DNA from 3 places in the Streptomyces capitiformicae genome. Region 2 is predicted to be linked to each of the others. Evidence: riboswitches for the same ligand, from Rfam matches in the RefSeq annotation. Region 2 holds a riboswitch; each other region holds the start of a gene.

Region 1 (9,611 bases), 240 kb from region 2:
CGCCGCTAACAATCGTTCACTCCGCGGCGTATCCAGGCACTCGTATCCTGGGGCGGCATTCGAGGGTCCGCAACGGTGTGAGAGAGGGCGCGTGTTGAGCAGCCAGTCGTCGAGTCCGGCCCCGACCTCGGCTTCGAGTCAGCAGATTCCTGTCGTCGTCCTCGCCGGATTCCTCGGTTCCGGCAAGACCACGCTGCTCAACCATCTCCTCCACCGCAGCGGCGGCAGCCGTATCGGTGCCGTGGTCAATGACTTCGGGGCGATCGAGATCGACGCGATGGCCGTCGCCGGGGCGCTCGGGGACTCAACGGTCTCGCTCGGCAACGGATGCCTGTGCTGTGCCGTCGACGCCAGTGAGCTGGATGTCTATCTGGAGCGGCTCGCCCATCCCTCCGTCGGGATCGACGTCATCGTCATCGAGGCCAGCGGGCTCGCCGAGCCGCAGGAACTGGTGCGCATGGTGCTCGCCAGCGAGAACCCCCGGGTGGTGTACGGCGGGCTCGTCGAGGTCGTCGACGCCGCCGAGTTCCTCGACACCAGGCGGCGGCACCCCGAGATCGACCGCCACCTCGCCCTCGCTGACCTCGTCGTCGTCAACAAGGTCGACCGGGCCGAGGACGGCGACCGCGTCCTCGCGCTCGTCCGCTCGCTCAGCGATCGCGCCGCCGTCGTGCCCGCCACCTACGGGCGTATCGATCCCGAGTTCCTCTTCGACTGCCGGCCCAGCGAGGAGCGTGTCGGGCAGCTCTCCTTCGACGACCTCCACCGGCACGAGGAGCAGGACGGCGACGACCACCTCGGGCACCTGCACACCGCCTACGACAGCGTCTCCTTCGTGTCCGACCTGCCGGTCAACCCGCGGCGGCTCATGGACTTCCTCGACAGCAGGTCCGAAGGGCTCTACCGCATCAAGGGGTACGTCGACTTCGGGCCCCACGACACCCGCAACCGCTACGCCGTGCACGCCGTCGGGCGGTTCCTGCGGTTCTATCCCGAGCCCTGGGCGGCAGTGGCCGGTGACGACGGCCGGCTCACCCAACTCGTCCTCATCGGCGCCGGGATCGACGCCGCCGCCCTGACCAAGGAACTCGAGGCGTGCAAGGAGGACGCCCCACACGCCGACGAGCACAGCATGTGGGGCGTCCTGCGTTACGTACAGCGGGACGAGGCCGACGAACCCGACAGCCTCTGACTACGAAGCGGTCACACCGGTCCCGCCACCGACGCCACCGTCTTGCCCAGGGAGACGCCCGAGCCGTCGCGGCGCGGGTCCATCTCCGGGAGGTCCGCCGGGGTCCCGTTCTTCTGGGCGGCACGGGCCGGAGCGGGGCCCGCCCAGGCGACGGACAGGCAGTCCTCGCCCTTGAGGAACCGCTGGCAGCGGACGCCGCCCGTGGCGCGACCCTTGCGGGGGTACTGGTCGAAGGGGGTCAGCTTGGCCGTGGTCTGGACGGAGTCGTCCAAGGTGCCGCGTGAGCCCGCCACCGTGAAGACGACGGCGTCGGCGGCCGGGTCGACGGCCGTGAAGGAGATGACCTTCGCGCCCTCGGTGAGCTTGATGCCGGCCATACCACCGGCCGCACGGCCCTGCGGGCGGACCTGCGAGGCCTGGTAGCGCAGCAGCTGGGCGTCGTCCGTGATGAAGACCAGGTCCTCCTCGCCGGTGCGCAGCTCGACCGCGCCGACGATCCGGTCACCCTCCTTGAGGGTGATGACCTCCAGTTCCTCCTTGTTGGACGGGTAGTCGGGCACCACCCGCTTGACGACGCCCTGCTCGGTGCCGAGGGCCAGCCCCGGCGACGACTCGTCGAGCGTCGTCAGGCACACGACCGTCTCGCCGTCCTGGAGGGAGAGGAACTCCGTGAGCGGGGCGCCGCCCGAGAGGGTGGGGGCCGTCGCCGTCTCCGGCAGCTGGGGCAGGTCGATCACGTTCAGACGCAGCAGGCGGCCGGTGGAGGTCACCGCGCCCACCTCGCCCCGGGCCGTCGCCGGGACGGCGGAGACGATGACGTCGTGCTTGGCGCGCTTGCCGTCGCCCTCCGCGAAGGGCTCGCCGCCCGCCGTACGGGCCAGCAGCCCCGTCGAGGACATGAGCACCCGGCACGGGTCGTCCGCCACCTGGAGCGGAACCGCGGCCACCGGAGCGCCCGAGGACTCCAGCAGCACCGTACGGCGCTCGGTGCCGAACTTCTTCGCCACCGCGGCCAGTTCACCGGAGACCAGCTTGCGCAGCTCCGCGTCCGACTCCAGGATGCGCGTCAGCTCCGCGATCTCGGCGTTGAGCCGGTCCTTCTCCGACTCCAGCTCGATGCGGTCGAACTTGGTGAGGCGGCGCAGCGGGGTGTCGAGGATGTACTGCGTCTGGATGTCCGACAGGGAGAAGCGCTCCATCAGGCGCTCCTTGGCCTGCGCGGAGTTCTCGCTGGAGCGGATCAGCCGGATGACCTCGTCGATGTCCACCAGCGCGGTGAGCAGACCCTCGACCAGGTGCAGCCGGTCGCGCTTCTTGCCGCGGCGGAACTCCGAGCGGCGTCGTACGACCTCGAAGCGGTGGTCGAGGTAGACCTCCAGGAGCTCCTTGAGGCCGAGGGTGAGGGGCTGGCCGTCGACCAGCGCCACGTTGTTGATGCCGAAGGACTCCTCCATCGGCGTCAGCTTGTAGAGCTGCTCCAGGACGGCCTCCGGCACGAAGCCGTTCTTGATCTCGATGACGAGACGCAGGCCGTGCTGGCGGTCGGTGAGGTCCTTGACGTCGGCGATGCCCTGCAGCTTCTTCGAGCCGACCAGATCCTTGATCTTGGCGATCACCTTCTCCGGGCCGACGGTGAACGGCAGTTCGGTGACGACCAGACCCTTGCGGCGGGCCGTCACGTTCTCGATCGCCACCGTGGCGCGGATCTTGAAGGTGCCGCGGCCCGTCTCGTACGCGTCCCTGATCCCGGAGAGACCGACGATCCGGCCGCCCGTGGGCAGGTCGGGGCCCGGGACGTGCTTCATCAGAGCGTCCAGGTCCGCGTTCGGATACCGGATGAGGTGGCGGGCGGCAGCGATGACCTCGCCCAGGTTGTGCGGCGGCATGTTGGTGGCCATGCCGACGGCGATGCCGGACGAGCCGTTGACCAGCAGGTTCGGGAAGGCGGCGGGCAGCGCGACCGGCTCCTGCTCCTGGCCGTCGTAGTTCGGGGCGAAGTCGACCGTGTTCTCGTCGATCGACTCGGTCATCAGGCTCGTCGCGTCGGCCATCCGGCACTCGGTGTACCGCATGGCGGCCGGCGGGTCGTCGTTGCCCAGTGAGCCGAAGTTGCCGTGGCCGTCGACCAGGGGGAGCCGCATGGAGAAGGGCTGGGCGAGGCGCACCAGGGCGTCGTAGATCGACGAGTCGCCGTGCGGGTGCAACTTACCCATGACCTCGCCGACCACGCGGGCGCACTTCACATAGCCGCGGTCGGGGCGCAGGCCCATCTCGTTCATCTGGTAGACGATGCGGCGGTGCACCGGCTTCAGACCGTCGCGGGCGTCCGGCAGGGCTCGGGAGTAGATGACCGAGTACGCGTACTCCAGGAAGGAGCCCTGCATCTCGTCGACCACGTCGATGTCGAGGATCCGCTCCTCGTACGCGTCGTCGGGCGGCGGGGTCTTCGTGCTGCGGCGGGCCATCGCTGCCGGCTCCTCCTGTTTTCCTGGTCGCTCGCCTGCGGGGCGTTCGCCCCTTCGGCTCACTCTTGCTGCCACATGAACGGGATCTGACGCGGACCATTGTGGACTGCCGCACTGACAACGCGGACCATGACCCGGTGCTTGGGCGGCCCCCGGGGCCAGGGCGTACCGCCCGCAGGCTACGGGATCTCGCTCTCGGCGTACCTCGTCCGGGAACTTCGCCGGGCGTCCGCACGCTTGCATACAGTGGCAGGACCGGCAGGACAACCGCGGTTTTCACCGACCGCTCTCGCGATCGAGGGGACGTACATGCCCATGGGTCACACGGCCACAGCCGAGGCAGGCTCCGGAGGCCTGACAGTAAAGGAGCACCGCCTGGACAACGGCCTGCGGGTGGTGCTCTCCGAGGACCACCTGACCCCGGTCGCCGCCGTGTGCCTCTGGTACGACGTCGGTTCGCGCCACGAGGTCGAGGACCGTACGGGCCTGGCCCACCTCTTCGAGCACCTGATGTTCCAGGGCTCGGGTCAGGTGAAGGGCAATGGGCACTTCGAGCTGGTCCAGGGCGCCGGCGGCTCGCTGAACGGCACCACCAGCTGGGAGCGCACCAACTACTTCGAGACCATGCCCGCCCACCAGCTGGAGCTCGCGCTGTGGCTGGAGGCCGACCGCATGGGCAGCCTGCTGGTCGCGCTCGACCAGAAGAACCTGGACAACCAGCGGGACGTCGTCAAGAACGAGCGCCGGCAGCGCTACGACAACGTGCCGTACGGCACCGCCTTCGAGCGGATCTTCCGCCTGGCCTACCCGGAGGGACACCCCTACCGGCACACGCCGATCGGCTCCATGGAGCACCTGGAGGCGGCCAGCCTGGAGGACGCCCGTCAGTTCTTCCGCACCTACTACGCGCCCAACAACGCCGTCCTCTCCGTCGTCGGTGACATCGACCCGGACCAGACACTCGCGTGGATCGAGAAGTACTTCGGCTCCATCCCCGCGTACGACGGCAAGCCCGAGCCCCGTGGCGGTGCGCTGCCCGACACCATGGGCGAGCAGCTGCGTGAGGTCGTCGAGGAGAACGTCCCCGCGCGCGCGTTGATGGCCGCCTACCGGCTGCCCGAGGACGGCACGCGCGCGTGCGACGCCGCCGACCTGGCGCTCACGATCCTCGGCGGCGGCGAGTCCTCCCGCCTGTACAACCGGCTCGTACGCCGCGACCGTACGGCCGTGACGGCCGGCTTCGGCCTGCTGCGCCTGGCCGGCGCTCCCTCCATGGCGTGGATGGACGTGAAGACCTCCGGCGACGTCGAGGTGCCCGTCATCGAGGCCGCCGTCGACGAGGAACTCGCCCGGTTCGCCGCGGAGGGCCCCACGGCGGAGGAGATGGAGCGCGCCCAGGCCCAGTTGGAGCGCGAGTGGCTGGACCGGCTCGGCACGGTCGCGGGCCGCGCCGACGAACTCTGCCGCTACGCCGTGCTGTTCGACGACCCGAAGCTCGCCCTGACCGCCGTCGACCGTGTGCTCGCCGTGACCGCCGAGGAGGTCCAGGAGGTCGCCAAGGCGCGCCTGAGGCCCGACAACCGCGCGGTGCTCGTCTACGAGCCCGTCGCAGGCGAAGAGGCCGAGGCGGAGGCCGCCGAGACGGAGGCCACGCAGACGGAAACCGCCGAGACCACCGACGAGAACGAGGAGTCGGCGAAGTGACCGAGCTCGCGACCATGGACTTCCACCCGCAGCCCCAGGCCGGCGAGGCCAGGCCCTGGGCGTTCCCGGCACCCGAGCGCGGCACGCTGGACAACGGCCTGACCGTGCTGCGCTGCCACCGCCCCGGCCAGCAGGTCGTCGCCGTCGAGGTCCTCCTCGACGCTCCCCTGGACGCCGAGCCCGCCGGCCTGGACGGCGTCGCCACGATCATGACCAGGGCCTTCTCCGAGGGCACCGACAAGCACTCCGCCGAGGAGTTCGCCGCCGAACTGGAGCGTTGCGGCGCCACCCTCGACTCGCACGCCGACCACCCCGGCGTCCGGCTCTCCCTCGAAGTTCCCGTCTCACGGCTGGCGAAGGCCCTGGGCCTGCTCGCCGACGCCCTCAGGGCCCCCGCGTTCGCGGACAGCGAGATCGAGCGCCTGGTGGCGAACCGGCTCGACGAGATCCCGCACGAGACCGCCAACCCGGGCCGCCGCGCCGCGAAGGAGCTCTCCAAGCAGCTGTTCCCGGCCGCCTCACGCATGTCGCGCCCCCGCCAGGGCACCGAGGAGACCGTCGAGCGGATCGACTCCGCGGCCGTACGCGCCTTCTACGAGAACCACGTACGCCCCGCCACGGCCACCGCCGTGGTCGTCGGCGACCTCACCGGGGTCGACCTCGACGCGCTGCTCGGCGACACCCTGGGCGCCTGGACCGGCTCTGCGGCCAAGCCGCGCCCCGTTCCGCCCGTGAGCGCCGACGACACCGGGCGGGTCGTCATCGTGGACCGCCCCGGGTCCGTCCAGACGCAGCTGCTCATCGGCCGTGTGGGCGCCGACCGGCACGACCGCGTGTGGCCGGCTCAGGTGCTCGGCACCTACTGCCTCGGCGGCACCCTCACCTCCCGGCTGGACCGCGTCCTGCGCGAGGAGAAGGGCTACACCTACGGTGTGCGCGCGTTCGGCCAGGTGCTGCGCTCCGCGCCCGACGGGTCGGGTGTCGCGATGCTCGCCATCAGTGGCTCCGTCGACACCCCGAACACCGGGCCGGCGCTGGACGACCTGTGGACGGTGCTGCGCACCCTCGCCGCAGAGGGGCTGACCGACGCCGAGCGCGACGTCGCCGTGCAGAACCTCGTCGGGGTCGCCCCCCTCAAGTTCGAGACGGCCGCGGCCGTGGCGAGCACGCTGGCCGACCAGGTCGAGCAGCACCTGCCGGACGACTACCAGTCGACGCTGTACCAACAGCTCGCCGCCACCGGCACCGTGGAGGCCACCGCGGCCGCCGTGAGCGCCTTCCCGGTGGACCGTCTGGTGACCGTCCTCGTCGGTGACGCCGCCCAGATCGAGGAGCCGGTCAGGGCCCTCGGCATCGGCGAAGTCACCGTCGTACCGGCCGAGTAGAGGCCGAGTAGAGCTGGGGCAGAAGTACGCGCATTACGGGCCCCTGGTGACGGAAGAGTCACCAGGGGCCCGTTTGTCCATATTGATGGGGGAGGTTGCACGTCTGCCCTGTGGCGTACGCCTCAAAACCCGTGATGCGTTTGTTATTTCAACGGCGGCCCGCTTAGCGTCAGTCCGGCTGTTCGCCAGCAGTTCGCCGCGCCCGCGGCACCGGACAGTCATCGCCGAGTCCCCGTACGGCGCGAGCCAGGGGAGCCGGGGACCCACCGCAGTCCCTGGGGTGAATCGGACGCCCTTCGCGAAGCGCCGCGAAACGAGGGGCTTCCGTAGGAGACCTTCCTGCTCCGAACCCGTCAGCTAACCCGGTAGGCGAGAGGGAAGGAAAGGACCAGCCTCTTCATGGCGTTCACCCGCGCCCCCGGGAAGCACCGCCGTCCCCGCCGCGTGCAGCGCACGACCACGAGGACCGTGGGCGTCGCCGCTCTCACGACCACCGGTGTCATCGGCACCGTGTCCGTCCCGGCGCTCGCCGCGGAGCCCGCCCCCGAGCAGACCGGCCTGAACCAGATCATCGCGCTCGGTGACACGGTCGCCGAGCAGGTCGACGCCCAGGCCATCGCCCAGCAGCAGGCCGCCGAGGTGGCCGCCGCCAAGCAGAAGGCACAGGAGGAGGCCCGCAAGGCCGCCGCCGAGAAGGCCGAGCAGGAGCGCAAGGCGGCCGAGGAGCGGGAGGAGGCCAAGGCGCGCGCCGCCCGCGCCGCCGAGCGCGAGCGCCTCAACTCCTATGTCGCCCCCATCAGCGGCTCGTACGTCTCCACCGGCTACAAGACCGGTGGCGCCGTCTGGTCCTCCGGCAGCCACACCGGTGTCGACTTCCACGCGGCGTCCGGCACGGCCGTCCTGGCGGTCGGCTCCGGCACCGTCGTCGAGGCGGGCTGGGGTGGTGCCTACGGCAACAACATCGTCATCAAGATGAACGACGGCACGTACACCCAGTACGGCCACCTGTCGTCCATAGCCGTCTCCGTCGGCCAGACGGTCACCCCCGGCCAGCAGATAGGCCTCTCCGGTGCGACCGGCAACGTCACCGGCGCGCATCTGCACTTCGAGGCCCGGACGACCGCCGAGTACGGCTCGGACATCGACCCCGTCGCGTACCTGCGCTCGCACGGCGTGAACGTCTGACGAACCGCTCAGCGCTTCAGGAGGCCCCGGCTCACCCAGCCGGGGCTTTCCTCGTTGCGACGTACGCCTTGTCCGTTGTGAGGTACGCCCTTGTCCGTTGTGACGTACCTCCTGTCCAAAAAATATCCATGGATTCCGACCCGCCATCGGAAATTCCGGCCCGCTGCAATAGAGTCGCTTGAACACACGTCAATCAGCGACGTTTCACGGGGATTAAGGCGGAGGTCGGTCATGCGTATTCCGGCGCACTCGGTATGCACGGCGATCCGTGATGACATCGTCGCGGGTGTCTACGAGCGCGGCAGCCGTCTCACCGAGGAACTGCTCGCGCGCCGGTACGGCGTCAGCCGTGTCCCCGTGCGCGAGGCGCTGCGCACGCTGGAGGCCGAGGGCTTCGTGGTGACCCGCAGGCACGCGGGCGCGTGTGTCGCCGAGCCCACCGAGCAGGAGGCCGCCGACCTGCTGGAGATGCGCATGCTGCTGGAGCCGCTGGGCGCCGCCCGCGCCGCCCAGCGCCGCACCGAGGCGCACCTCAAGGTGCTGCGCGGCCTGGTCAGGCTGGGCCAGGAGCGGGCCAGGCGGGGCAACAGCGAGGATCTGCGCTCGCTGGGCGGCTGGTTCCACGAGACGCTCGCCCAGGCCTCCGGAAGCCCCGCCCTGACCTCGACACTCGCCCAGCTGCGGCACAAGATCGCCTGGATGTACGCGGTCGAGGCGCCGGCCAACCCCGTGGAGTCCTGGGCGGAGCACGGCGGCATCGTGGACGCGGTCGCGCGCGGCGACAGCGAGCGCGCGCGGACGATCACCGCCCTGCACACCGAGCGCGCCACCGCCGCGCACCGGCTCCGATTCCCGAGTGGGCCCGGCGGGCCTGGCGCGCTTGGCGCGGCCGAGCGCCCGGATCGTGTGAGGACTTCGCAACACCCCGTAAACACGCCGAGCCTGCGTCATTAACACGGGAGCCGTATACAAAGAGGGTAGGAATTCGAGGGGTGTTATTTCTGCTGCCCGCAGAACATTTTTCCCTCCTCGCACCCCTCCTCGCGCCATGGAAATGCAAAGGGCCCGCCCGATGAATCGGACGAGCCCTTTTCTGGCCTTTCGGGCCTTTATCGCGTCATTCAGACGGTCTCGGGAAGCTCCTCGAGGCCCTCGGCGACGAGCTTCGCCAGACGGTCGAGCGCGACGTCCGCGCCCTCGGCGTCGGAGGCGAGGACGATCTCCTCGCCGCCCTTGGCGCCGAGGCCGAGGACCGCCAGCATGGAGGCCGCGTTGACGGGGTTGCCGTCGGCCTTGGCGATCGTCACGGGGATACCGGAGGCCGTGGCGGCCCGGACGAAGATGGATGCGGGTCGGGCGTGGAGGCCCTCGGCCCAGCCGACGTTGACGCGGCGCTCAGCCATGTGATGCTGCCCTTCAGGTGTATCGGGTACCTCTAAGAGGTCTAGACCGGGTTGTCTAGACCAGTTTCCCATATCGTGAAGCGTGCCGGAACGGGGCCCACGGCCTGACCGCGAACCGGCGTCGTGCTTCTGTTGTTTCCCCAGACTGTCCCGCGCCGTTGTCGGACGCGAGCCTTACTCTGGGGCCCATGCAGACCTCGTCGGACCGGCATGAGTACCCCGCCCACTGGGAGGCCGACGTGGTGCTGCGCGACGGCGGCACCGCACGCATCCGGCC
Region 2 (9,611 bases):
CACGGCCACCCGCCCCGGCGGCCTGACCGTGGCGTAGACGCACGGACCGACGGGGGTGCAAAACGGCTGATCGCGACATAAACCCGACACACCCCCACGCGCCCCCGCCACACGCCCGGCCCGCGACACCCACCCGACAGCAACCACGCGCCCCACCACCGGCACGCCGTCACGCCGAGGACGGTCCCGACCCCCACAACTCGGCCGCCCCACAACCCCCACACGGCCGCCCGCTATCGAACAACCTTCGAACACAAAGCCAAAGTCGTGCCTGCAGTCCCCCGAAAGACGCTCGAATGCCCGTTTCCTGCGGCCGCGAAACCCGTTGAAGATTGTCGCGCCCGCGTACCGCCGGGTACAGTCACCGCACTGCTCTGCCAGCCCCTGTCGTCGAGGCGAAAGAGAAGTTGGTGAACGATCGTCACCCGTCGGGGACCGCAACATCCCCGGCTCCGGCTTCCGATGCCGACGCGGCGCATTACGCGTCGTACGGCCACCAGGGAGCCACTCTCGGCGACTTCACCACGTACGGCGACTACGCCGCCACGGGTTTTGAGTCCGGTTTCGACTCCGGCACCAGCGCGCACGCGACCGCCACGTTCGCGACCGACCCACTCTTCGGTGACATGCCGGGCAACGACGCCGGTACCGGCTCCTACGACGCCTCGCAGTGGTCGACGGGCAGCCACCAGACGCTGAACTACGACCCGTACGCCGCGCAGCACCAGGCCGCGCTCGACACGGGCAGCTACGACACGACGTGCTGGTCGGCCGGTTACGAGCACCTCGCCCAGGTCCCGGCGCAGTCCACGGGCCCCGATTCCAGCGGCCAGTGGGACGCGAGCGGCTGGCTGCGGGCGGAACAGCTCGACCAGGCGGACCAGTTGGGCGCCGACCAGACCCAGCAGTGGGTCGGCATCCAGCACTTCGCGACAGGCGTGTTCGACGCCACGCAGTGGAACAGCGACGGCGCCCAGTCCGCCACCGACGACCACGGCGACGGCAGCACCACCTCCGAGTCGTACGAGCACGGCGGCAGCGCCCCCGAATCGTACGACGCCCACGAGCGTCCCTCGGCCGAGGCCGTGGACTTCGCCCAGCAGGCGACCGCCGCGTTCGAGCAGATCACCTCGTACGACCAGGACCAACCCCTCCCCGCGGACGGCGAGTTCGAGACCGAGGGTCTCGACGACGACGGCGCGGACCGCGCCGCACTGCTCGACGGCGAGGAGGAGGTCGCCCCGGCGCCCAACGCCAGGAGCGCGAGCCCCGGGCGGGCGGCCACCCGCGCGGCCTCGCGTTCGAGGCGGCGCGCTCCGGCCAAACGTTCCGCCCTGCTGACCGTGGCCGTTCCGTCGGCCTGTGTCATGGGGGTCGCCGGGATCGCGGCGGCCTCCGTCGGCATCGGCGGCGACGACACGGAGACGACGGCGGCCACCAAGTCGGACGCCACCCCGGTGCAGCCGTCCACGGCCAACAACCAGCTCGACACCCAGCTCGAGAGTCTCTCCGCCGAGGCGGACGACTTCGCCGACCGGGCGAGCCGCACCCAGGAGCGCATCGACCTCAAGGCCCAGCAGGAGCTGGAGCAGAAGAAGGCGGCGGCCGAGGCGGCCCGCAAGGAGCGGCTGCGCCCGAAGTTCGCGCTGCCGGTCTCGCAGCAGGGGCTCAGCGCGTACTACGGGCAGTCCGGCATCAACTGGATGTCCCTGCACACCGGCATCGACTTCCCCGTCGCGTACGGCACCCCGGTGATGGCCGCGACGGACGGCACCGTACGGACGCAGTGGAACGCCGCCTACGGCAACATGGTCATCGTGACCGCCAAGGACGGCACCGAGACCTGGTACTGCCACCTCTCCACGTACAAGGTCGCCTCCGGTACGACCGTCAAGGCCGGCGATGTCATCGCGTACTCCGGCAACTCGGGCAACTCGACCGGCCCGCATCTGCACTTCGAGGTGCACCCCGCCGGTGGCTCCGCCATAGACCCGCTGTCGTGGCTGCGCAGCCATGGGTTGGACCCGACGTAACCCGAAACAACCCGGCACAACCCGACATAACAGACACGAAGACGAGTTGGGCCCCTGCTCCGCAGCAGGGGCCCAACTCGTCTCTAGAGCTTCTCCACCGGCGCGTACCGCAGCAGCAGCCGCTTCGGCTTCGCGTCGCCGAAGTCGATCGTCGCCTCCGCGTTCCCGCCCGTGCCCTTGACGGCGACGACCGTACCGAGACCGAACTGGTCATGGGTGACACGGTCGCCCACGGCCACGGAGACCACCGGCTTCTCGTTGGTGCGGCGGGTCGCGAAGCCGGACGCGCCCGAGGCCGAGGAACGGGAGCGGGACGACGACAGCGAGGACGCGATTCCGGCGGCCGGACCCGAGGACACCGGTGCGGAGGCTCCCGTCCGCTTCCACTCCAGATGGGTGGCCGGGATCTCCTCCAGGAACCGGGACGGCGGGTTGTACGAGGGCTGGCCCCAGGCGCTGCGCATCGAGGATCGGGTGAGGTAGAGCCGTTCACGCGCGCGGGTGATGCCCACATACGCGAGGCGACGCTCCTCCTCCAGCTCCTTGGTCTGGCCGAGGGCACGCATGTGCGGGAAGACGCCGTCCTCCATGCCGGTCAGGAAGACGACCGGGAACTCCAGACCCTTGGCAGTGTGGAGGGTCATGAGCGTGATGACGCCCGAGCCGTCCTCCTCCTCGTCGGGGATCTGGTCGGAGTCAGCGACCAGGGCGACCCGCTCCAGGAAGTCGGAGAGCGAGCCCGAGGCCTCGCCCTCGCCCGTCTCCTGCTCGAACTCCAGGGCGACGGCCGCGAGTTCCTGGAGGTTCTCGATGCGGGTCTCGTCCTGCGGGTCGGTGGAGGCCTGCAACTCGGCGAGGTAGCCGGTGCGTTCGAGAACCGCTTCCAGGACCGTCGCAGGACCGGCACCGGACTCGACGATGGTCCGGAGCTCCTCCATCAGCACGTTGAACCGCTTGACGGCGTTCGTCGAGCGGGCCGCCATGCCGTATGCCTCGTCGACGCGCTTCAGCGCCTGCGGGAAGCTGATCTTCTCCCGCTGGGAGAGGGCGTCGATCATCGCCTCGGCACGCTCCCCGATGCCGCGCTTCGGCACATTGAGGATGCGTCGCAGCGGAACCGAGTCCTCCGGGTTGGCCAGGACGCGCAGATACGCGAGAACGTCCCGGACCTCCTTGCGCTCGTAGAAGCGGACGCCACCGACGACCTTGTAGGGCAGGCCGACGCGGATGAAGACCTCTTCGAAGACACGGGACTGGGCGTTCGTACGGTAGAAGACGGCGACGTCGCCCGCCTTCGCCTCGCCCGCGTCCGTCAGCCGGTCTATCTCGTCGGCGACGAACTGGGCCTCGTCGTGCTCGGTGTCGGCGACATAGCCGGTGATCTGCGCACCCGCGCCCGCGTTGGTCCACAGGTTCTTGGGGCGGCGGGACTCGTTGCGCTCGATGACCGCGTTGGCCGCGGAGAGAATCGTCTGCGTGGAGCGGTAGTTCTGCTCCAGCAGGATCGTCGTCGCGTCCGGGTAGTCCTCCTCGAACTGGAGGATGTTGCGGATCGTCGCACCGCGGAAGGCGTAGATCGACTGGTCGGCGTCACCCACGACGCAGAGCTCGGCGGGCGGTACGTCGTACTCGCTGGGCGGTACGTCCACGGGATGCTCGGAGGTGCCGACCAACTCTCTGACCAGGGCGTACTGGGCGTGGTTGGTGTCCTGGTACTCGTCGACGAGGACGTGGCGGAAGCGACGGCGGTAGTGCTCGGCGACGTCCGGGAAGGCGCGCAGCAGGTTGACCGTCGTCATGATCAGGTCGTCGAAGTCGAGCGCGTTGGCCTCACGGAGGCGGGACTGGTAGAGCGCGTAGGCCTGGGCGAGGGTCTTCTCGAAGCCGTCGGATGCCTGGGCGGCGAAGTCCTCCTCGTCGATCAGCTCGTTCTTGAGGTTCGAGATCTTGGCGCTGAAGGACTTGGGCGGGAAGCGCTTGGGGTCGAGGTCCAGGTCACGGCAGACGAGAGCCATGAGGCGCTTGCTGTCAGCGGCGTCGTAGATCGAGAAGGACGACGTGAAGCCGAGCTTCTTGCTCTCGCGGCGCAGGATGCGGACGCAGGCGCTGTGGAACGTCATCACCCACATCGCGTTGGCGCGCGGGCCGACGAGCTGCTCGACGCGCTCCTTCATCTCGCCCGCGGCCTTGTTGGTGAAGGTGATCGCGAGGATCTGGCCCGGGTGCACGTTCCGCTCGCCGAGCAGATGGGCGATGCGGTGGGTGAGCACACGGGTCTTGCCGGAGCCGGCGCCGGCCACGATGAGCAGCGGGGAGCCGGCGTGCACGACGGCCGCGCGCTGGTTCTCGTTCAGCCCGTCCAGGAGCGCCGCCGGGTCGATGGCGGGGCGGGGCGCGCCGTCGCGGTAGTAGGCGTCCCGGTCCGGCGGCACGTCGAACTTCCCGCCGAACAGATCGTCCGGAACCGGCTCCGGAGCGTGATCGTCCTCGGGCGGTGGCGGGTGCTCCTCCTCGTGGCCGCGGGGGGCCTGGAGGTCCGCCAGGAAGCTGTCGTCAAAGAGGCTGCTCATCGCTCTCCGAGTCTAGGCGCCCCCACTGACAGCGAGGGGCCGCCCCGGGAAGTCGATGCACATCACCCACCGCACCCACCTCACAACGGTAAGCGATCGATCGTAGCGCTTATCGCGTCCGAGAGGCTAAGGTCACGAAAACGTATCGGGCATATCGAACATCAACCTTCACAAGGGCCACATGTGTTGGCTAGCGTTTCGCCGGGCCGTACGACCCAACCGGCGAACGTCGCCGGGCCGCACGGCCTCCGCCGAGTCCGGTACGCCTCTCCTGGCTGCCGGAGCCGGGGACCCACCGACCTCTGGGGTGAATCGACCCGACTGCCATGCGCGGCAAGGGTCGTAGGGCAAACCTTCCGAAGCACGCGCCCGAACCCGACAGCTAACTCGGTAGGCGGATTACGGAAGGAGACGCCGAACCATGGCGCCGCACCGCAAGCCGCGTCCGGCCCGAACACGCGCGGGCATACGCACCCCGGCCCTCGCCACGGCCGCCCTCACCTCAGTGGCCCTGCTCTCCCAGTCGGCCAACGCCGCCCCCTCGGCCGACGACAAGCCGAGCCTGGAGGAGGTCGAGAAGAAGGTAGACGACCTCTACCGTCAGGCGGAGTCGGCGACCGAGAACTACAACTCGGTCAAGGAGAAGACGACCAAGCAGAAGAAGAAGGTCGATGCCCTCCTCGACGATGTCGCCGAGCGCACGGAGAAGCTCAACCAGGCGCGGGAGCAACTGGGTTCGTTCGCGGCCGCCCAGTACCGCACGGGGGCGGCCTCCCCCGACGCGGCGTCGCTGCTCCTGGCGGACAACCCGCAGGACTACTTCGACCAGAACCAGCTGATGGACCGGCTGACGGACCGCCAGAAGGGCGCCGTCGACGACTACATCACGCAGCAGGCCGAAGCGACCGAGCAGCGCCAGAAGGCGACCGAGAGCCTTGAGCAGCTCACCGAGTCGCAGAACACCCTCAAGTCCAGCAAGGCCAAGGTCCAGGCGAAGCTCGCCGAGGCCCGTGAACTGCTGTCGCAGCTGACCGCCGAGGAGAAGGCCCGGCTCGCCGCGATCGAGCAGCGCAAGCAGGAGGAGGCCGACCGCAAGGCGGAGGAGCTGGCGCGTCAGCAGGCGGCGGCCCAGGCGGCCCAGTCTTCCCAGCAGACTCAGGAGGCCCAGCAGGAGACCTCCACCGCCACGGCCCCCGAGACGAACACGTCCACGACCACGACGGTCGAGGACTCGACGTACGCTTCGAAGGCCGCCAAGGCCCTCACCTTCGCCCGCGAGCAGATCGGCAAGCCGTACGTCTGGGGCGCCACCGGCCCCGGCTCCTACGACTGCTCCGGCCTCACCCAGGCCGCCTGGAAGGCCGCCGGCGTCGACCTCCCCCGCACGACCTACGACCAGGTCAACGCGGGCACCACCGTCTCCCTCGCGAACGCGAAGCCCGGCGATCTCATCTTCTTCTACGACAACATCGGCCATGTCGGCCTCTACATCGGCAACGGCATGATGATCCACGCGCCGAAGCCGGGAACGTATGTGCGGGAGGAGTCGGTGTTCTACGACGGGGAGTCGTCGATCCACAGCGTGGTGCGGCCGGCGTAGGTCCGAAAAAGACCTCAGGGCCTCACGTCCAGAGCACCGCGATGAAGATGTTCGCGGTCGTCAGCAGGCCGACCAGGCCGAAGAGCGGCTTCTCCACCGCCTCCTCGTCCCGCTTCACGTACACCAGCCCCAGGATCACGACCAGCAGGGCCAGCTTCACGCCGATCTTGATGTTGTTGACGGGCTGGCCGTCGGCCTGGTTGAGGCCGACGAGGACGGCGCCGGTGACCAGCATGGTGAGGGCGCCGTGGAGCATCGCGGGGACGAAGCGGGCGGTGCCCTGGCCCATCGCCTTCATCTGCGTGAGGAAACCGCCGAGGAGGGCGGCGATGCCGATGATGTGGAGGGCGACGAAGAGGTGGATGAGTACGTCCATGGGCGGAGCCTAATGAGAGGACCGGGTTCCGCCGGGCACCGGGGCAGGCTGCGCAGCGTAAGCAGCACCTCCGATCACGCCCCGACGATCTTGCATATATGCGCTCCATAGCACCACTTCACCCCCGTCCGGCTCGAAATCACCGCATCGGTCATCGCAGAGCGTGAAGTCGGCGACGCCAGGGCTGGATCACGGTCACATACGGTCATGTCACGGTCGGTGCACGCCACTTCCGCACAAAGCGTTACCAGGTGGACACAGCCAGGCTTAGCGTCCTCCACCAGGTGGCCGGCTCCCCACCGCCGCCCGGGCCAGGGGCGGCAGTCGGACACCACCGCCGAGAAGGTCCGGCGGTGTCCCGCTCCCCCCTGTGCGGGCCGCCGCCGGACGCGTAACCGTTCCCCCAGGCGGTCCGTGCGCACCGACGTACGGACGGCGGTCGTACGAGAGGACATGGAGTCCACGTGGCAGCGCACCGCAAGCCCAGACAGCGCTCGCTCGGCGGCCATACGTTCCGCACCGCCGCGACCTTCGCCCTCGCGAGCGCGGCGACGGCGACCGGGTTCGACGGCATCGGGCACGCCGATCCACAGCTCACGCCGGACCAGGTCAAGGCCAAGGTGAACAAGCTGTACGAGGAGGCCGAGGTCTCCACCGAGAAGTACAACGGCGCGAAGGAGAAGGCCGACAAGGCGCAGGAGAACCTGGAGGAGCTCCGCGACCAGGCGGCCCGCCGCACCGACAGGCTCAACTCGGCTCGGGACGAGCTGGGTTCGCTGGCGGCGGCGCAGTACCGGAACGGGGGCATGGATCCCTCGTGGCAACTGGCGCTCTCCGGCGATCCGGACCAGTACCTGGACCGCGCGGCCCTCGCCGAGCGGGTCGGCGGCAGACAGGCGGCGGACGTGGCGAGCGTACGGCAGCAGTTGCAGGAGATCGAACGGCTGCGCGGTGCCGCCCGCGTCGAACTGGGCACGTTCAAGACCCGGCAGACGGAGCTGAAGCGCCACAAGAAGTCCGTCACCACGAAGCTGACCGAGGCGCGACAACTGCTCGACCGGCTCACCACCGGGGACCGGGCCCGGCTCGACACCGCGGGCGGCGGCACGGGCCACGCCTCGCGCTCCTCCGCCTCGTCCCAGCGCGGCCTCACCGGACCGGTCTCGCCCGCCTCCGCCACCGCCGACGCCCCCAACTCCCGTGCCGCCGCCGCCATCTCCTACGCCTACTCCAAGCTCGGCAGCCCCTACGTCTGGGGCGCCACCGGCCCCAACGCCTTCGACTGCTCGGGGCTGACCCAGGCCGCGTACCGCTCCGCCGGTGTCTCGCTCCCCCGCACGACCTACTCCCAGATCAACGCCGGCCGCCGCGTCGCCCGCTCCGAACTCCGCCCCGGCGACCTGGTCTTCTTCTATTCCGGCATCAGCCACGTGGGCATCTACGTCGGCAACGGCCAGATGATCCACGCCCCGAACCCCTCCGCTCCGGTCCGCGTGGCCCCCCTGGACGAGATGCCCTTCGCCGGGGCCACGCGGGTGGCTTGAGCCCGAGTTCCCGGCCGGGCCCAGGGCCTGTCGTCACATTCCCGTCTGCCCCGCGACGCCATGCACGCTCCCCCAGCAGCCGCTGCCGCGGCGGGCGCGAGGCCGCCCGCCGGGCGACGACGGGAATGTGACGACGCGAATGTGACGACGGGAATGTGACGACAGGCCCTAGCGGAAGTACGTTCCGGCCGCCGGTGTCGACAGCAGAACGATGACGAGGAGCGAGCCCAGCGTCGCCAGTGAAAAGCGCACCAGCACCAACGGCCGTAGCCAGAACGGGAACCGGGCGCTCGCCGCGGCGATCACGGCCCGTCCGTCCAGGTCCCGTACGGCAGCGTCGTCGGACTTGCTGAACGTGGCCTCGGTGTAGCGCGCGGCGAACACCTGTCCGGCGGTCACCAGTCCGACCCCGACCAGCACGACCGGTTCGAGGATCCACGACAGCACCCGACCGGCCCCGATCCCCGCGAGGTTGAGCGACCCCAGCACCGTCAGCGTCGCGGCGATACCGAGCGCCAGCGCGAACTCCCGCACCTCCTCCTTGAACCTGATCCCGTGCCGAGCGAGAACCTCGGGCGGCCGCCCCTGCCGCACGACCTCCGCTTCGGCCGCCCGCTGAGCCGCACCTCCGGTCTTCCATACGGCGACGGGGATGACGAGAAACGTCACCGCGAGCAGGAGTTGCAGTGTGGCCGCGATGAGAACGGCGATCGGCATGATGAACCTCCGACGGGTGTCGGGGAGTGGTCGGGGTGAGGGGGCCCGTCACGCGACGGCGAGCGTCAGCAGCGCGAGGGCGGAGGCTCCGAACACCACCGCGTGGCGCACGTTCTGCAGGGTCCAGACCCAGGCGGGGAAGGCGACCTCGGCCGCCTTGAGCAGCGCCTCGACGTCGACACGCGCCAGCATCGGGTCGCCCTTGCGCGCGAAGGCGGACCGCACGGACTGCTCTGCGGTCAACTGGCTGTAGAGGATCACGCAGTTGCCGAGGAGGACGAGCGACTGGAAGACCCAGGTCAGGGTCCCCGCCCAGGAGCTGTCCGCCAGGTTGAGCCCGGCCAGGGCCGTCATGATCACGGCAACGGAGACGGGAGCCGCCGTCTCATGGCCCCCGGCATCGAACCTCATCCCGTTCTCGGCCAGCGCCGTCCTTCGGACCCCTTGCCGTTCCAGCTCCGCCTCGGCGCCCGCCATCGCGGCGGCTCCGTAGCAGTGGCGCACCACCGGGATGCTCACGAAGGCCGCGGCGACGAGCAGTTGCAGTACGGCGATGAGGACGTTCACGGTCGACTCCCTTGACTGTCTGGGCCTGTCTGGGCCTGTCAGGTGTTGCACTTAGTTCAAGTGAGGGCCACAGCACTTCCTGAACTAAGTGCAATTCGAAGGTAGGGCAGAACCTGAACTAAGTGCAAGCGTGCGGCCGAGGTAAGTTGAACTAAGTACAGTCCAAGCTCCTGAACTTTGTACAAGTCCCTCTCGCGTGCCCTA
Region 3 (9,611 bases), 6.2 Mb from region 2:
GATGGTGGTGACCCGGCCGGTGAGGACCTCCGCCTTGGGGAGCACGCGTCGCAACGGGACGACGACATGCCGCGGGGAGATGCTGCCGGCGGCGGCTTCGGGGAGGAAGGGCTGGTAGGTCATGTACGACCGGGGGTCGACGACCGTGACGGTCGCCTCGCCGTAGCGCATCTTCTTGAGGATGCGCCGAGCTGCGTACAGGCCTACGTACCCACCGCCTACTACGAGGATCCTGGGACGCTCCGTGGTGCTCATGCCATCGAGTATGTACCCGCCATCAGGGGGGTGCTCGTGCGCCCCTTCACAAGCTTCCACACACCCTCTGCTACACTGCGCGACCCCCCGTGACGCAGGTCATGGCCGCAACAGGGAACCCCCTGTACGGCGGGAGGTTGTCAAGGCCGCGTGAACTGCCCTTCCGGCCGCGTGACGCCCCTGGAGAACACTCCGAACCGGCCGCGTTTTCACCCGGACGAGACCGCCGCGCAACCCTCTCGGCGGCACCCTGTTGACCCGCCGGAGCCCTCGAAGGCTCTGCACAGCCTCAAAACGTCGCCCATCAGGGCCGATTCTCTTGTGAAGAACTTCACGAAGTTTTCCGGCGGCACGCTGTCGAGGGACCCTGGAGCACGCCTGGAGCGCGCTCATGCGTTATCCGAACGGCTCAACCGAGGCTACCGGCGAGTAGCAAAGACTCCCCCCGGCCGCCTCGGCCGCCGACTCCATATCGCCACTTACGCGACAGACCAGGCGATTCCGTCAAGGATGTCGTGCTCGCTGACCACGACCTCCTCCGCCCCGATCCGCTCCATGATCGACAGGAGTACGAGGGCACCGGCCGCGATCACGTCCACGCGTCCGGGATGCATCGACCTGACGGCCGCGCGCTCGGCGTGCGTCGAGCGCAGCAGCCACTCGGTGATCTCGCGGACGCGGTCGTGCGGGACACGGGAGTGGTGGATGGCCGCCGAGTCATACTCGGGGAGGTCCTGGGCGATCGCGGACAGGGTCGTGACCGAGCCGGCGAGCCCGACGAGCGTGTGCGCCTCCCGCAGCGGCACATGCCGCTCCGCGAGGTCCAGCGCGGCCTCGATGTCGGCGCGCATGGCGGCGATCTGCTCGTCGCCCGGCGGGTCGACGACGGCGCCGTCCCGGACGAGGTGCCGCTCGGTCAGCCGTACACAGCCGATGTCCACCGAGCGGGCCCCGCGCACATGGCCGTCGCCGACCACGAACTCGGTCGAGCCGCCACCGATGTCCACGACGAGGAACGGCTTGGCAAGGTCCTCCCGGTCGAGCAGTTCCTTGGTGGCGCCGGTGAAGGAGAACTCGGCCTCCTGATCGCCGGAGATCACCTCGGGCTCGACACCGAGGATGTCCAGCACCCCTCGTACGAACTCGTCGCGGTTCTCCGCGTCGCGGGACGCGGAGGTCGCGACGAAACGGAGCCGCTCGGCGCCGTGCTCCTTGATGACCGCCGCGTACTCACGGCAGGCGGCGAACGTCCGCTCCAGCGCCTCGGGGGCGAGCCGGCCCGTACGGTCGACGCCCTGGCCGAGGCGGACGATGGTCATCCGCCGGTCCAGTTCGACGAGTTCGCCGGTCGACCCCGCGCCGGAGGCGCTTTCAGACACTGTCGCGTCGGCGACGAGGAGGCGGATGGAGTTGGTACCGCAGTCGACGGCGGCGACCCGGGTCATTCGCCGGCCTCCGCGGCGGAAACCACGCAGGGACCCTTGGCCCACCACTCCGGCAGCATCTCGATCGCCTCGTCGCCCAGCGGATTCACGCCGGGACCGGCGGCCAAGGAGTGCGCCACCAGCACATGCAGGCACTTCACCCGGTCCGGCATGCCGCCGGCGCTCGGGAAGCCCTTCAGCTCCTCGATCTCGTCGCGGCGCCGGATGTAGTCCTCGTGAGCGGCGCGATAGGCCGCGGCCAGCTCCTCGTCCTTGCCCAGCCGCTCGGTCATCTCCTTCATCACGCCGTTCGCCTCCAGCGTGCCGATCGCGGAGGCGGCGCGCGGGCACGTCAGGTAGTACGTCGTCGGGAAGGGCGTGCCGTCCGGCAGGCGGGGCGCCGTCTCGACGACGTCCGGCTGCCCGCACGGACAGCGGTGCGCGATCGCGCGCAGCCCGCGCGGCGGGCGCCCGAGCTGCTGCTGGAAGGCCTCGACGTCCGCGTCGGTGGGCTCGGTGCGCGGGGTGGGCGGCGGGGGCGTCTGCATACCTGTACGTAAGTCTCTCTAGAGCTCTGGTCGGTCACTGGTCGGCGGCGTCGGCCTTGTCGACCCCGTCCCAGACATTGGTGTACCAGGGACGGTCGGCCGTCCCCTGCGTCGCACGGGACTGCTTCGCCGCGTCCGGGTCGATCATCGTGTAGCCGGTCTCGCCCGGCATCACATAGTGCAGCCGCTCCCGGATGCGCTGCTCGGCGTACGCGTCGTCCTGCCAGCGCGCCTTGAGGTCACGCAACTCCTCGACACGCTCCCGCGCCTCCTCGCGCTGCTGCTGCAACTCGGCGATCTCGGCGCGCTGGGAGACGTACTGCCTTATGGGATAGGCGAGGGCCACGATCATCGAGCAGAGGACGAGGGCGAGCAGCGCGGCGCGGCCGGTCAGCCGGGAGCGGCGGGCTTGGCGCTTGGTCTGGGAGCGGTAGACCCGGGCGGCCGTCTGCTCACCGAGCAGCTTCAGCCTGGTCGCCGTGGAGAAACGGTCCCGGTCCTTCACGGCCATGTCCCACTTCCCCTTCCCATGTGCCTACGTGCGTACGTCCCCGCACACGGTACGGGACCGGGTACGGGGACGTACGTACGACGCTACCTACAGCCAGTAAGGCTCAGCCCTTGAAACGGGGGAAGGCGCTGCGGCCGGCGTACACCGCGGCGTCGTCGAGGATCTCCTCGATGCGCAGCAGCTGGTTGTACTTGGCGACGCGGTCCGAGCGGGCCGGGGCGCCGGTCTTGATCTGACCGCAGTTCACGGCGACGGCGAGGTCGGCGATGGTGACGTCCTCGGTCTCGCCGGAGCGGTGGGACATCATGCACTTGAAGCCGTTGCGCTGGGCCAGCTCGACGGCGTCCAGGGTCTCGGTGAGGGAACCGATCTGGTTCACCTTCACCAGCAGGGCGTTGGCGGCGCCCTCCTCGATACCGCGGGCCAGACGCTCGGGGTTGGTGACGAACAGGTCGTCACCAACGAGCTGCACCTTGTCGCCGAGGCGCTCGGTGATGGTCTTCCAGCCGTCCCAGTCGTCCTCGAACAGCGGGTCCTCGATGGAGACGAGCGGGTAGGCGTCGACGAGCTCGGCGTAGTAGTCCGTCATCTCGGCGGCGGAGCGCTCCTTGCCCTCGAAGACGTACACGCCGTCCTTGTAGAACTCGGAGGCGGCGACGTCGAGCGCCAGGGCGATCTGCTCGCCGGGGGTGTAACCGGCCTCCTTGACGGCCTCGAGGATGAGGTCGAGGGCGGCGCGGTTCGAGTCCAGGTTCGGGGCGAAGCCGCCCTCGTCGCCGAGGCCGGTGTTCAGGCCCTTGCGCTTCAGCACCTTCTTGAGGGTGTGGTAGACCTCGGCGCCCCAGCGCAGGGCCTCGGAGAAGGACTCCGCGCCGATCGGGGCGATCATGAACTCCTGGATGTCCACGTTGGTGTCGGCGTGCGAGCCGCCGTTCAGGATGTTCATCATCGGCACCGGCAGCAGGTGCGCGTTCGGGCCGCCCAGGTAGCGGAAGAGCGGGAGGTCGCTGGCCTCGGAGGCGGCGTGGGCGACGGCGAGGGAGACGCCGAGGATGGCGTTGGCGCCGAGGGAGCCCTTGTTGTCGGTGGCGTCCAGGTCGAACATCGCCTGGTCGATCAGGCGCTGCTCGGTGGCGTCGTAGCCGACGAGCTCCGGGCCGATCTGCTCGATCACCGCGAGGACGGCCTTCTCGACACCCTTGCCGAGGTAGCGGTTGGGGTCGCCGTCACGGAGCTCGATGGCCTCGAAGGCACCCGTGGAGGCGCCGGACGGAACGGCGGCACGACCCGTGCTGCCGTCGTCGAGGCCGACCTCGACCTCGACCGTGGGGTTGCCTCGGGAGTCCAGGATTTCCCGGGCTACGACGACGTCGATGGACGGCACGAGCATCTCCTTCTTGGGATGTGACGCGATGTGACGCTGTTTGCGACTAGAGCCTAACCGCCCCGGGACTGTCGGCAGCCGACCGACCGTCCCGTGGACGAAGAGACCGTACCGATTGTTCCATGCCGGAACAAAGGGGAGGGGGCGGGGAAGTGAACAAGGAGGTGACAGGGGGAGGTGACAGGGGGGAGGTGACAGCAGGGCGGCAGGGAGGTGGCGGCCAAGGAGGGCGGGCAAGAAAAAGCCCGCTCCGGTGCGTACGGGGGGAGTGCGCACCGGAGCGGGGAACCCGTGGGGGACAGGGGGGTTGCCCTCACGAGGTCTTCACTAAGGAGGACACGGATGTGAGCGGACTGTGGTTCAGCTGAGGAGCGGCCTGTTTTTCGGCACAGCCGAACCGGTCGCACAGCCCGCTCACATCCGCCCGGTCGTCAGCTCAGGTGGAGCTGCTGGCCGGGGTAGATGAAGTCGGCGTCGTCGATGATGTCCTGGTTCAGCTCGTAGAGCTTCTCCCAGCCACCTTCGACGTTCTCCTCCTCGGCGATGCCGCTGAGGGTGTCGCCGGAGACGACCTTGTACTCGCCGTCGCCCTTCTTGACCTTCTTGCCGGTCGGGGTCTCGACGGTGGCGCGCTCGGAGGAGCGGGAGGCGCGGGTCTCCTGAGTGCTCTCCTGGGTGCTCTCCTGCGAGGAGCCGGAGTTCGAGCCCGAGTTCGAGTTCGAGGAGCCGCTGTCGGAGGCGGCGGCACCGTCGTAGGAGGCGCTGGACAGGCCCGTGCCGCAGACCGGCCAGGCACCCTTGCCCTGGCCCGCGAGGACCTTCTCGGCTATCTCGATCTGCTGGGCCTTGGTGGCCTGGTCGGCGGTGGCGGCGTACTTCGTACCGCCATAGCCGGCCCAGGTGGAGGCGGCGAACTGCAGACCGCCGTAGTAGCCGTTGCCGGTGTTGATGGACCAGTCGCCGCCGGACTCGCACTGGGCGACCGCGTCCCACTCGGAGGCGGTGGCGGCCGAGGCGCTGCCGGCGACCATCAGCGGAGCGGCGATGGCGGCGGCACCGGTGACGCCGACGACGGCGATGGCACGGGCGGCCTTGCTCGGGCGGCGGTGCTTGCCCTTGCTGGAAAACAGCATGGAGTGATCCCCTCACCGACGCCTGCGAGGTGAGCTGTCGGGTTCGGGCCGGTTGAGTTGCCCGGCCGCGCTCGTTCGCCTTTCGGCTCACATCGCGCGGCTTCACCCCGAGCCGGTTCCGGTCGTGCGACCCCGAAGGGCCTCAACTGCCGGACCCGGCACTTACCTTGGGTCCCCCGCTCCTGCCTACGGCGCTTGACGCGACGACTGTTCCCACGCGGCCGTTGACAGGATTCGGCGTGACGACCGCAGGGGCCCGCTGTGGTGCGAGCGGTCACGACCGTAATCACGTGATTCGCCGAATATCAAAGACGATCAGGGGGTCTGTGATTCATCTCCCACCGAGATCAAAACGGGCATTCGGGGGCGAACCATGACCCGAACTCTCGCTACTTTTCGCCCGTTTCGACACCGACTTCGAGGGTCTGACCGGGAAGGATAAGGTCCGGGTCAGTTCCAACCGTGCCCTCGTTCTCGGCGTACAGCTCACGCCACCCGCCCTGAAGGGCAAGGGAGTCCGCGATGGACGTCAGACTGTCCCCTTCGCGGACGGTGTACGAGGCATGGACGGCGTCGACGGTTTCGCGCGCGGCCTCGCCGCCCCGGGAGGCGTGACGGCCCGAGGGCGAGGACGAGGACGAGGAGGATTCGGTACGGGCGTTGTCGTCGGCGCTCTCGTCAGCGCTCGCACCCCGATGGCGACCGCTGCCGGCGTCATCCGCGGAAGAGCTGTCGGATCCCTGCGAGACATCGCTGCCGGAGTCACCGGATTCGACGGAGTCACCGGATTCGGCGGATTCGCCGGAGTTCTTGGAGTCGTTCGAATCGACGTCGGCCTTGATGGAGCCTTCTGCGGCATCCGGGGAAGAGTCGGACGTTTCGGATGAATTGGACGAGTCGGCGGAGCGGGAGGAATCGGGTGTTTCAGGGGATTCAGCCGACTTCGTCGATTCCGTGGAACTGGATGAATCACCCGAGTTCGACGAATCGTCCGCGACACCGGTGTCCACATCGGCGGTACCGGAGTCGCCGCCGAGGTTGTGGAGCAGCCCGCAGGTGGACCAGACGCCGACGCCCTGGTCGGCGAGGATCTTCTCGGCGACGGCTATTTGCTGTGAACGGCTGGCCTGGTCGGGGCTGGTGGCGTAGTCGAGGCCGCCGTAGCTCTCCCAGTTCTCCTGGGTCATCTGGAGGCCGCCGTAGCGTCCGTTGCCGGTGTCCGCGCTCCAGGAGCCGCCGCTCTCGCACTCCGCCACCTGGTCCCAGGTGGTTCCGCTGGCCGCGCTCGCGCCGGTGGCGCCGAGGAATGGGATGGCGATGGCGGAGCCGGTCACTCCGGCGGCGACGAGGAGGGCCGGAGCCTGACGGGGGCGACGGTGACGACCGGTCCCGGAGAGCATGCGGTTGCCTTTCACACGACAGCAGTGACCTGTGCGAAGGGTGTGGCGGCCCTTCGCACTGATGCGTGAACGTATCGGCAGTCGATCAGTTGTCACAAGTTAATGCAGCGTAGATCACGTGAAGATCACAGACTTGAGAGTCTGTCATGTATCGGCGCCGGGTGGGGTACTGCTACTGGCCGCTTACGAGGTACCACCATCGGCCACCCGAACCGGCTTGAACTCCACCGGAAGGGTGCGCAATCCACGCATAATGAGCCCACCGCGCCACCGCAAATCGGCCGGATTCACCGCGAGTTGCAGGTCGGGGAGGCGGGTGAGGAGCGTGGCCAGCGCGGTCTGTCCTTCGAGGCGGGCAAGAGGTGCGCCGAGGCAGTAGTGGATGCCGTGGCCGTAACCGAGGTGCTGGTTGTCGCGGCGGGAGAGATCGAGGGTGTCAGGGTCGTTGAAGCGGGCCGGGTCGCGATCGGCGGCGGCGAGGACGACGAGGACGGGATCGCCGGGAGCGATGTCCTGGCCGCCGATGGTCAGGGGCTGGGTGGCGAAGCGCCAGGTGGCGAGTTCGACGGGGCCGTCGTAGCGGAGGAGTTCCTCCACGCCGGTTTCGAGCAGTGCGGTTTCCTTCGCGGCGAGGGAGGTCTGGAGGCGGGCGCGCTGGTCGGGGTGGGTGAGGAGGGCGTAGGTGCCGTTGCCGATGAGGTTGACCGTCGTCTCGAAGCCGGCGAAGAGGAGGATGAAGGCCATGGCCGCGGCTTCGTTCTCGGTGAGGTGCTCACCGTGGTCGGAGGCGCGGATGAGAGCGGAGATGAGGTCTTCGCCGGGGGTGGGGGTGTCGGGGAGTGCCTCGCGCTTGCGGTGGATGAGGTCGGCGAGGTAGCCGCGCATCTTCTTGACCGACCGGGCGACCCCGCCGCGCGGGCCGCCGCCGTGCCGGATCATCATGCCGGCCCAGTCGCGGAAGTCGTCCTGGTCCTCGCGGGGGACGCCGAGCATGTCGCAGATCGCGTAGATGGGGAGTGGGAAGGCGAACTCGTGGATGAGATCGGCCTCGCCCTTGTCCGCGAACTGGTCGATGAGGTGGTCGGTCAGCTCCTGGACGCGGGGGGCGAACTCGGCGACTCGGCGGGGCGTGAAGGCCTTCGAGACGAGCCGGCGGAGTCTCGTGTGATCCGGCGGGTCGATGTTGAGGAGGTGAGTCATCAACTCGGCCTTACGCTCGCCGGGGATCCCGGTCTTCCCCTTGGCGTGGGCCGGTTCGTCATGATGCGCCGGGTTCTTGGAGAGGCGCGCGTCGGCCAGGGCCTGCTTCGCGTCCACATAGCGGGTGACCAGCCAGGCTTCTACGCCGCTGGGGAGACGCGTGCGGTGCACGGGGGCGTGCTCACGGAGCCAGGCGTACGCCGGGTAGGGATTGGTGGCGAACTCCCAGGTGAAGAGGTCGGGTGCGTCGGTTCCCGTTGGGGTGCCGGTGGGGGTGGGGTGGGGCTGGTTGGTCACTCGTTGACGGTAGCTGGTGGGTCCGAGTCGGGGCCGGGGAGCTGGCCCAGATGCCGCTTCGCGTAGTAGTGGCCCAGTCGGGCGGCTGTGACCAGCCACTTGTTGGCTTCCGGCTTGTCACCACTCTTCACCATGCGCATCCACAGCCAGTACGCGGCCTCATCGCTGCCTTGCGCGGCGGCCCGGCGCAGAAGAGCCTCCCCCTCATCCACGGGACCTGTGCGGAGGAGAAGCTCGCCGAGGTAAGAAGACGCGAGGGGATGCCCTGCTGCCATGGCTCTGCGGTAAAGCTCCTCCGCTTCCGCGTTGCGACCCCGCTGGTCCTCCAGAACGACCGCGAGACTGAGCGCTGCTTGTGCATCTCCGAGGGCTACACCGCGGCGGAGCCAGAATTCCCCGTCCTTCCGTCCGTTCCGGTTGATCAGTTCCCGGCCGAGGCTCGTGGCCGCCGCCTCATAACCGGCATCGACTGCCTTGACGTACCACCGGAGGCTTTCCTGGGGGTCCGCCCCACCCCCCAGCAAATCGCCCAACTGATGCGCCGCCTCGCCGTCTCCGCTCTCAGCAGCCACCCGTAACCACCGCTCAGCGCGCTCGCGGTGCAATCGTCCGGCCTCACGTGCCGCACTGACGCTCCCGGCCTCCGCCGCGAGTTCCAGGTAGCGAAGCGCCGTCACCTCGTCCCCGGCATCCACCAGCCGCGCTGCCCACGCCTCAGTCGCCTGTACGTGTCCCGCGTCGGCCGCCCTCCGCAGCAGACCCTCACTCTCGCCGCCACCCACTCGGTCGGCGAAGGCGAACATCAGCTCCGCGTCGCCCTCCTCGAACCGCGGGTGCAGCGCCGCACGGGCCGCGTCCAGGACGGCGGTACGGTCGATCGGTGCCCCGGACGCAGCCGCGTCGAGCAGCAGCCACCACACCCCGTCCAGCACCGGCTCCAGGTCGTCCGACCGCAGCGCCTCCGCGACCAGCGCCCCGTACGCCCGCCAGGTGTCGGCCTCCTCGCCCCGCACGAGCAGTCCCGAGACGCCGAACAGCGAGGTCGTCGCCCAGGCGAGAGCATCCTCGAACGACTCCTGCTCCTCCGTCCCGTACTGCTCCTGGACCTGCCGGAGCAGTTCGACCGGTACGGCGCCCGTGACCCCGCACCGCGCCAGGTCCACCGCCGCCCGCACCAGCATCTGCCCCCGCGGATGCTCGGCCCGCGTCCCCTCGCGCTGCCACTCGTCGAACAGCAGATGGCCGACCGCGAAGTACGAGGCCGCGCCCTCCTTGCCGCTCCACATGTAGGCCGGGTAGGCGCGTGGGTCGTCGAGTTGCGACAGGCGCCGCAGCTCGGCGTCGGTCCACTCGCGGGGCAGTCGTACCGTGCGGGCCGTGGCCACGACACGGTCGCCGGGGCCGGTCCGGGTCCGGCGCCGGTAGTACTCGTCGGGGTTCATGGTGCCGAGCACGACCG

The links. Region 2 has a riboswitch for cyclic di-AMP ahead of CES90_RS07510 (C40 family peptidase). Riboswitches for the same ligand answer to the same signal wherever they lie in the genome.
Region 1: linked by a shared signal. The riboswitch ahead of CES90_RS08535 (M23 family metallopeptidase) and the one ahead of CES90_RS07510 (C40 family peptidase) in region 2 are both predicted to bind cyclic di-AMP.
Region 3: linked by a shared signal. The riboswitch ahead of CES90_RS35370 (LysM peptidoglycan-binding domain-containing protein) and the one ahead of CES90_RS07510 (C40 family peptidase) in region 2 are both predicted to bind cyclic di-AMP.

The regions. Positions count from the first base shown of each region.
Region 1 covers NZ_CP022161.1:1,920,081-1,929,691, reverse strand. Annotated here, with positions in the region: gene CES90_RS08555 (CobW family GTP-binding protein) at 92-1,192, shown strand; gene CES90_RS08550 (DNA gyrase/topoisomerase IV subunit A) at 1,204-3,657, opposite strand; gene CES90_RS08545 (M16 family metallopeptidase) at 3,967-5,361, shown strand; gene CES90_RS08540 (M16 family metallopeptidase) at 5,358-6,746, shown strand; cyclic di-AMP (ydaO/yuaA leader) riboswitch at 6,959-7,133, shown strand; gene CES90_RS08535 (M23 family metallopeptidase) at 7,146-7,931, shown strand; gene CES90_RS08530 (GntR family transcriptional regulator) at 8,163-8,885, shown strand; gene CES90_RS08525 (HPr family phosphocarrier protein) at 9,053-9,334, opposite strand; gene CES90_RS08520 (bifunctional acetate--CoA ligase family protein/GNAT family N-acetyltransferase) at 9,523-9,611, shown strand, end outside.
Region 2 covers NZ_CP022161.1:1,675,868-1,685,478, forward strand. Annotated here, with positions in the region: gene CES90_RS07495 (esterase/lipase family protein) at 1-37, shown strand, start outside; gene CES90_RS07500 (M23 family metallopeptidase) at 411-2,033, shown strand; gene pcrA (DNA helicase PcrA) at 2,117-4,603, opposite strand; cyclic di-AMP (ydaO/yuaA leader) riboswitch at 4,843-5,015, shown strand; gene CES90_RS07510 (C40 family peptidase) at 5,025-6,203, shown strand; gene CES90_RS07515 (hypothetical protein) at 6,226-6,579, opposite strand; gene CES90_RS07520 (C40 family peptidase) at 7,044-8,123, shown strand; gene CES90_RS07525 (hypothetical protein) at 8,292-8,840, opposite strand; gene CES90_RS07530 (hypothetical protein) at 8,889-9,407, opposite strand.
Region 3 covers NZ_CP022161.1:7,887,634-7,897,244, forward strand. Annotated here, with positions in the region: gene CES90_RS35345 (NAD(P)/FAD-dependent oxidoreductase) at 1-255, opposite strand, end outside; gene CES90_RS35350 (Ppx/GppA phosphatase family protein) at 735-1,700, opposite strand; gene CES90_RS35355 (DUF501 domain-containing protein) at 1,697-2,227, opposite strand; gene CES90_RS35360 (FtsB family cell division protein) at 2,262-2,738, opposite strand; gene eno (phosphopyruvate hydratase) at 2,842-4,122, opposite strand; gene CES90_RS35370 (LysM peptidoglycan-binding domain-containing protein) at 4,554-5,255, opposite strand; cyclic di-AMP (ydaO/yuaA leader) riboswitch at 5,260-5,459, opposite strand; gene CES90_RS35375 (LysM peptidoglycan-binding domain-containing protein) at 5,645-6,655, opposite strand; gene CES90_RS35380 (cytochrome P450 family protein) at 6,839-8,152, opposite strand; gene CES90_RS35385 (tetratricopeptide repeat protein) at 8,149-9,611, opposite strand, start outside.